2 regions of the Brotonthovivens ammoniilytica genome follow, and region 1 is predicted to be linked to the other one. Evidence: riboswitches for the same ligand, from Rfam matches in the RefSeq annotation. Region 1 holds a riboswitch; the other holds the start of a gene.
What was found. Region 1 has a riboswitch for FMN ahead of OCV88_RS09855 (ECF transporter S component). Riboswitches for the same ligand answer to the same signal wherever they lie in the genome.
Positions count from the first base shown of each region.

Region 2: linked by a shared signal. The riboswitch ahead of ribD (bifunctional diaminohydroxyphosphoribosylaminopyrimidine deaminase/5-amino-6-(5-phosphoribosylamino)uracil reductase RibD) and the one ahead of OCV88_RS09855 (ECF transporter S component) in region 1 are both predicted to bind FMN.

Region 1 is NZ_JAOQJQ010000003.1:416,819-421,035, forward strand. Features, by position in the region: gene OCV88_RS09840 (acyl-CoA dehydrogenase) at 1-46, shown strand, start outside; gene OCV88_RS09845 (electron transfer flavoprotein subunit beta/FixA family protein) at 64-849, shown strand; gene OCV88_RS09850 (electron transfer flavoprotein subunit alpha/FixB family protein) at 874-1,935, shown strand; FMN riboswitch at 2,087-2,234, shown strand; gene OCV88_RS09855 (ECF transporter S component) at 2,400-3,026, shown strand; gene OCV88_RS09860 (iron-containing alcohol dehydrogenase) at 3,273-4,217, shown strand, end outside.
Region 2 is NZ_JAOQJQ010000004.1:89,686-93,902, forward strand. Features, by position in the region: gene OCV88_RS10305 (YhgE/Pip domain-containing protein) at 1-1,120, opposite strand, end outside; gene OCV88_RS10310 (TetR/AcrR family transcriptional regulator) at 1,341-1,937, shown strand; FMN riboswitch at 2,047-2,161, shown strand; gene ribD (bifunctional diaminohydroxyphosphoribosylaminopyrimidine deaminase/5-amino-6-(5-phosphoribosylamino)uracil reductase RibD) at 2,516-3,619, shown strand; gene OCV88_RS10320 (riboflavin synthase) at 3,601-4,217, shown strand, end outside.

The DNA of each region.
Region 1 (4,217 bases):
ATCTGAAGTTCAGCGTATGGTAATCTCAGCAAATATTTTGAAGTAAATCAGGAGGCAATCTTTATGAAGATAGTAGTATGTGTAAAACAGGTACCTGATACAGCAGGCGGAGTTCAGTTCAACCCGGACGGTACCCTTAACAGAGGTGCGATGCTTACAATTATGAACCCGGATGATAAAGCCGGACTGGAAGCAGCGCTTAGATTAAAAGATCAGTATGACGCAGAAGTAACAGTTATCACAATGGGACTTCCAAAAGCAGAAGAAGTTCTTCGTGAAGCTATGGCTATGGGCGCAGACAAAGGTATTCTTGTAACAGACAGATGCTTAGGCGGCGCTGATACATGGGCAACTTCTACAACACTTGCAGGTGCAATCAGAAATCTTGAGTATGATTTAATTATCTCCGGACGTCAGGCGATTGACGGTGATACAGCTCAGGTTGGACCTCAGATTTCCGAACATCTTGATATTCCGGTTATTTCCTATGCTCAGGATATCAAAATTGAAGGAAACAATGTAATTGTTCAGCGTCAGTATGATGACAGATATCATATGGTTAAGGCTCAGATGCCTTGCCTTATTACAGCATTGGCTGAATTAAATGATCCACGTTACATGACACCAGGCGGAATCTTTGATGCTTATGATGCAGAAATCACTGTATGGGGCAGAAATGATCTGGTAGATGTTGATGATGCGAACCTTGGTCTTAACGGATCTCCTACAAAAATCGCAAAAGCATCTGATAAAGTAAGAAAAGGTGCTGGTGAAAAAGTTGTACTTGATACACCGGATGAATCTGTAGACTACATCATGGACAAATTATTAACAAAACATGTAATCTAAGAAAAGGAAGAGTGGTGAATAAGAATGGCAGCAATGGATAAAGAAATTATGGAGCAGTACAAAGGCGTATATGTCTTTGCACAGCAGGTAGATAATGAATTAAGCGGCATCGCTTTTGAATTACTTGGTAAAGCAAAAGACCTTGCAGCAGATTTAAATGCAGACGTAACAGCAGTTCTTATTGGATCCGGCGTAAAAGGACTTGTAGATCAGTTAGCTGAATACGGTGCTGACAAAGTTATCGTAGTAGATGATCCGGAACTGAAAGATTACAGAACAGAACCTTATACACATGCACTGGCATCTGTAATTAACGAATACAAACCGGAAATCGTTCTGGTTGGTGCTACAGCAATCGGCCGTGACTTAGGCCCGCGTGTTTCTGCAAGAGTAGAAACAGGTCTGACAGCTGACTGTACAGTACTTGAAATCGGTGATTTCCCTCTGAACCCAATTCCGGGCAAAGAGCAGAAACACAATCAGTTATTAATGACTCGTCCTGCATTCGGCGGTAACACAATCGCTACTATCGCCTGCCCGGATAACCGTCCTCAGATGGCTACAGTTCGTCCAGGTGTTATGCAGAAAATTGCACCGGTTGCAGGAGCAAAAGCTGAAGTAATCGAATACAACCCAGGATTTACACCGGATAACAAATACGTGGAAATCATGGAAATCGTTAAAAACGTTGCAGACACAGTTGATATTATGGACGCAAAAATCCTTGTATCCGGCGGACGTGGCGTTGGCTCACCTGAAAACTTCAAAATCCTTGAAGATCTGGCTGAAGCAATCGGCGGTACAGTAAGCTGCTCCCGTGCGGTAGTAGATTCAGGCTGGAAACCAAAAGATCTTCAGGTTGGACAGACAGGTAAAACAGTTCGTCCTAACGTATACTTTGCAATTGGTATTTCCGGAGCAATCCAGCACGTTGCAGGTATGGAAGAATCTGATATCATCATCGCAATCAACAAAGACGAAGATGCTCCAATCTTCGATGTAGCTGATTACGGTGTAGTAGGCGATTTAAATAAAATCGTACCTATGTTAACAGCAAAAATCAAAGACGCAATCGCAAATAAGTAAGATTGTGCAATAAATAAAAACCAGGGCTTCCGGCGGGGAAATTTTCTCCGTCAGGAGCCCTGATTTTTTGCTCAATTTGAAACACTCCAGGAATCATAAAAAAGTATTGCATCTGATCCTGCAGTGTTATATAATATCTCTAGATAAATAGAAAATTCTTCGGGGCAGGGTGATATGCAGATGCATAAATTCCCTACCGACGGTGATTCTGAGCGATCAGAAAGTCCGTGAACTGCATATGCAGCTGATCCGGTGAGATTCCGGAACCGACAGTAAAGTCTGGATGGGAGAAGAAACAGAAATAACAGATTCCTGTGAATCTGTTGTAAGTGGAATGAGCAGCCCCGGATTTTTAATCCGGGGTTTTTTACTCTATAGGAAACACTGTGTTGTGATAAAGCTGAAAAGTACCGATCAAGAATTTCTATTTGAATGTCAATTTAATTCAGAAAGGATGCATGAAAATGAAACAGAAAAACAGTACAATCAGTAAAAAGAAAGTTAGTATCCACACAATGGCCGTTGTTGCAATCTTATCGGCAATTGCTTATATTCTGATGTTTATGGAATTCAGCGTACCGTTGATGCCGGGCTTTATTAAGATGGATCTTTCAGATCTGCCTGCCTTAATAGGCACCTTTGCCACAGGTCCGGTGGGCGGAATTTTGATTGCTCTGATTAAGAACCTTCTGCATTTGACGGTGACTTCAACAGCAGGGGTGGGAGAGCTTTCGAACTTTATTTTAAATGTCATATTTATCCTTCCGGCGGGACTTTTGTACAAGTATAAAAAAACGAAAGCCAGTGCATGTGGAGGCGCTGTATTAGGAGCTGTTGCCATGGCCCTTGTCAGTGTAGTGTCCAATTATTTTATTGTATATCCGGTGTATTATAATTTTATGCCGGAAGATACTATTTTAGCGGCATATCAGGCTATTTTTCCAGGGGTAGACAGTATCCTTCAGAGTCTGATTGTGTTTAATATGCCGTTTACATTTGTGAAAGCCATGATCAGTGTGGTTGTTACAGTCTTGATTTACAAGCGTCTGGTGCCGGTTTTACAAATGTCCAGACAAAAAGTATCCGGTTGATAAGCGTTTAAATGAAAGCCCAGAATCGTACATGAAAATGTATGATTTCGGGCTTTTATTTCTCTATAGGAAATACTGTTTTGCAAAGTTTTCAAACAAGTATTTTTAACTTTTACATTCAGATGGTATAATAAAACCAGCCTGTTACGATTGGCAGGAACAGAATGTAAAGAATCACTAACAGGGGATGTTAGCCTTTGTACACCGAGGGTAAGTTCCTTGTATAAGAATCAGGAGGAGCAGTTTATGGACAATTTTGTTTTCTACAGTCCTACAAAGTTTGTATTTGGCAAAGGGGAAGAAAATCATGCGGGTAAGTATGTAAAAGAGTTTGGCGGCAGCAGAGTGCTGCTTCATTTTGGCGGTAGATCTGCTGAGAAGTCCGGACTCCTTGACAGAATCAGGGAGTCTTTGAAAAAAGAAGGATTGTATATTGCGGAACTTGGCGGGGTTGAGCCAAATCCAAAAAGCGGTCTTGTGTACAAAGGAATTGAACTGTGTAAAAATGAGAATATAGATTTCATTTTAGCGGCAGGAGGCGGAAGTGTGATAGATTCTGCCAAAGCTATTGGCCTTGGAGCATTGTATGACGGAGATTTCTGGGATTTTTATACAGGAAAAGCTTCCGTTGAGAAGACACTTCCGGTGGGAACTGTTTTAACCATTGCAGCGGCAGGAAGTGAAGGCTCGGACGGAAGTGTGATTACACACGAGGATGGGAACTTTAAACGTCCCTGCGGAAGTGATCTGATGCGGCCGAAATTTTCAATATTAAATCCAGAGCTGACACAGACACTGCCTCCGTATCAGACTGCATGCGGAATTACAGATATGATGGCGCATGTATTTGAACGGTATTTTACAAATACAAAGGAAGTGGAAGTAACGGACCGGATGTGCGAAGGCATTCTTAAAGCTATTATTCAGGAGGCTCCAAAGGTGATGGCTGATCCGGATAACTATGAGGCCAGAGCTAATATTATGTGGGCGGGAACTATGGCGCATAATGATATCTGTGGTGTCGGACGTCAGCAGGACTGGGCCAGCCATAATCTGGAGCATGAGCTTTCCGGTTTATACGATTGTGCTCATGGGGCCGGCCTGGCTGTCATTTTTCCGGCCTGGATGGAATATACGCTGGAACACAATGTTATGAGATTTGCTCAGGCAGCTGTCCGCATCTGGGGGTGC
Region 2 (4,217 bases), on a different contig from region 1:
TATCATCCCCGGCAGCTAAAAGCTGTTTTTGTATCTGCACCAGGTTCTCGTCTACTGCCTGAATGCCGTCTCCCAGCTGATCAAGCCCCTGCTTTACTGCCTTAAGACTCTCACTGCCCTCCTGGGACTGTTTCCCGATTGTCTGGGACAATTCTTTTAGACCCGCAGTCAGAGTTTCACTGCCCTTCTGAGCCTTTTCTGCTCCGCCGGCCAGCTCCTCTGTTCCCTGTACTAAAGCTTTACTATTCTCCTTTAGCTGGGCCGTTCCCTCATAAGCCTGCTCCACACCGGACGTATAAGATGCAATTCCTGATTTTAAGCTTAATGCTCCCTGATTTAACTGGTCTGCACCCTCGCCGGCAGCTTTCTGCAACGTGTCCGTTCCATCCTTTAACTGACCCGCTCCGTCATTAATCCTGGCTGTACCATCTGTATAATCTTTTAAAGATGCCGTCAAAACCTGGCTTCCACTCTGAAATTCCAGGGTGCTGTCTGCCAGAGTCTGCAGATTTTCGGTAATGGTCTGATTTCCGGAAGAAGCATCCGAAATCCCCTGGGTAATTACCCCCGCTCCGTCTGCTGCTTCTGTCATTCCATCCGCAGCCTCTGTAAAGCTGTCAAAAACAGCCTGAGTATATTCTTTCGTTACCTCCTCTGAAACACTTTCTTTTATTTTTTCCAGTGCAGACTCACTCATCTTAGAAGCAATATAGTTTGTTCCCGGATTTGTTTCATATTTAAGCTGCATTTTTCTGGGATGCTCATCCATCAAAGTGGCTGCATTGGCGGAAAAATCTTCCGGAATTGTTATCACCATATAATAAGACCCATCCTCAATTCCCATTTTGGCTGCCTGTGCATTTACAAAATGGAATTGGAGTGAATCATTCTCCTTTAAATTTTCCACCAGACTGCTCCCAACATTCAGCTCCTTCCCATTATATTCTGCACTCTGATCCTTATTTACCACAGCTACCGGCAATTGATCCAGCTTCCCATAGGGGTCCCACATAGATCCCAGAAACAACGCAGTATAAATAGACGGAATAGCTATAATTGCAATTAAAACAATCATCAAAACTTTATTTTTCAGCAATTTTTTCCACTCCTGCTTTATCATTTTAAAAGCTCCTTTCTTCATAGCATAAATCGACACATATCTTATTATTAGATTTTAAAACTATTAATAGACATAGTGTTGCTTTTTTATTTTAACGGAATTATAATATAGGTACAAGATAAGAAGCAACCCACAATTATTCATATTTTTGTTGTTTTCTGAACATTTTTTATAGATTTGTCTATTAATTAAATCTTTTTTAATATTTGGGGAGGTTTTTATGGAACAAAAAATCGACCGGAGAATCCGGAAAACAAAATCTCAGCTCAGAAATGGCCTGGCTGCTCTGATGCAGACGAAAAGTATTAACGAAATTACTGTTAAGGAACTGGTAGATGCGGTAGATATTAATCGTTCTACATTTTATCTGCATTATACAGACATTTATGATCTGCTTCAAAAAACAGAGGATGATCTGCTAGAACAGGTAAAAGACATTATCCGTGAACACGCAAAAACTGACGACACCGCCGAAGCCACTTTTCCTTTTATGGAAGATATCTTTGAAACAGTAGATGCAAACCGCGAGATCTTTCAGGCTTTGGTAGGCAGCAACGGGGATATCTCCTTTATCCACAAGGTAGAGGATATTATTGCACAGAATACCATTTACAGGCTGGAAAAAATGTTTCCGGATAATGTACAGGATCTGAAATATTATTACTCTTTCTGCCTGACAGGCGCTGTAGGACTAATTAAAACCTGGATTACCGAAAACAGCCGGAAAAGTCCGGAACACATGGCGCGTCTTGCTTATCAGATGGTCACTAATGCCATGCAGTCCTTCTTTGAAAACGCAGCTCCTTTAGTAAAATAATACAATATCCCCACCTGTGATTTTACCCTGATGATTTTTATTATCACTAAATACCTGACTGCAAAACTTGACTTTCCCCGAAAAAGGAATTATACTGACATCAGTTACATAAGATCTTCAGGGCAGGGTGTAATTCCCTACCGGTGGTACAGCCCACGAGCCGCAAGGTATGATTCGGTGAAATTCCGAAGCCGACAGTAAAGTCTGGATGAAAGAAGATTTAGATGCAAAATTATTATGAATTTGTATTTTAATGCTCTGAAATGAAATCTCATTTCAGAGTTTTTTTATTTTACAGCACATACCTGTAAACAGGAACGAATCCTGACAGCCGGATTCATACTTCATTTCATAATTTTTTCTGCAGTTTCTAAGGCCCGGATGATCCATCCGGGTCTTTTTTGCTCTATAGGAAATACTGTGTTGTGAAAAAACTGAAAAGTACCGATTCCTATAGAGCAAAAAACGCTCCGCTGTGGATCGCACTGCGGCAGAGTGGAATTATGTTGCTCACGCAACCCGCCGCAGGCGGAGAATCTGCCGTGGCAGGATTCTTTTTTATTTTTGGAGGTGATTTTTTGACTGACACAGATTATATGAAACTTGCCCTGGATCTCGCTGATAAGGGCGCCGGTCTGGCAAACCCAAATCCTCTGGTAGGCGCCGTAATTGTAAAACAGGGACGTATCATTGGCAGAGGCTGGCATCAGGCTTATGGACAGCCCCATGCAGAACGCAATGCCCTTGCAGACTGTCTGGAAAATCCCAAAGGCGCTGATCTTTATGTCACACTGGAACCCTGCTGCCATTACGGCAAGACACCGCCCTGTACGGAGGCGATTATTAACGCAGGCATATCCCGGGTCATTATCGGTTCCTCTGATCCCAACCCGCTGGTTGCCGGAAAAGGTAAAGAAATACTGGAAAATCACGGAATTTCGGTTACACAGGGCGTACTGAAACAGGAATGCGATGCACTAAATCAAATATTTTTTCACTATATTCAAACAGGAACCCCGTATGTGATCATGAAATATGCTATGACAATGGATGGAAAAATTGCGGCTTATACCGGAAAATCCCAGTGGATTTCCGGTGCCCCTGCCCGGCAGCATGTACAGGAAACACGCAGAAGACTCATGGGGATTATGACCGGAGTTGGAACTATAATCACAGATAATCCCAGGCTTACCTGCCGTATTGAAGGCGCCCGTTCTCCCGTCCGTATTATCTGTGACACTCATTTAAATACGCCCCTTTCCTCTTATGTTGTTCAGACTGCCAAAACATATCCCACAATTTTGGCCACCTGCTGCAAAGATGAAAACAAACAGTCCGCCTTTTTAAATGCCGGCTGCCAGATTCTGATTACCCCTGTAAAGGATGGACATGTAGATCTCAAAGATCTCATGTTGAAGCTTGGAAAACAGGGAATTGACAGTATCCTGCTGGAGGGCGGAGCAGCCTTAAACTGGTCAGCGCTAAACTCAGGTATTGTGAAAAAAGTTCAGACTTATCTGGCTCCAAAACTACTGGGGGGGGCCGGCGCAAAATCACCGGTGGGCGGTATTGGAGCCAAAGATCCGGATCATGGCTTTTTCCTGTCTTTGCCGGCTATTACCGTAATTGGAACTGATCTGCTGCTTGAAAGTGAGGTGTATCCATGTTTACAGGAATCATAGAGGAAATCGGAACACTTAGAAGTATAAGACGGGCCGGTCCTTCTGCCGTTCTGACAATCGAAGCAAAAAAAATTTTAAAAGATATCCATCCTGGAGACAGCATAGCTGTCAATGGTATCTGCCTGACCGTCGTCTCATTTACGTCCGATACCTTTACTGCAGACGTTATGCACGAAACCATGGACCGGACAGCCCTTAAGCATTTGCAGAACAAAAGTCCCGTGAATCTGGAGCGGGCTATGGCATCAGACGGCCGCTTTGGCGGTCATATTGTCTCGGGACATATAGACGGAACCGGAATAATTACCAGCACAAAAAAAGATTCCAATGCCGTCTGGTATACAATTTCCGCAGATAAACAACTGCTCCGCTATATTATTGAAAAAGGCTCTATTGCCATAGATGGCATCAGCCTCACCGTTGCAGCCGTTACTGACAGAGATTTTTCGGTTTCTGTTATACCCCACACAGCCAAAGAGACCACACTGTCCCTGAAACATCCGGGAGACACCGTAAATTTGGAAAACGACTGCATTGGCAAATATATTGAAAAGCTGATGAATATTTCTTCACATTCATCAGGAATCACAAAAGATTT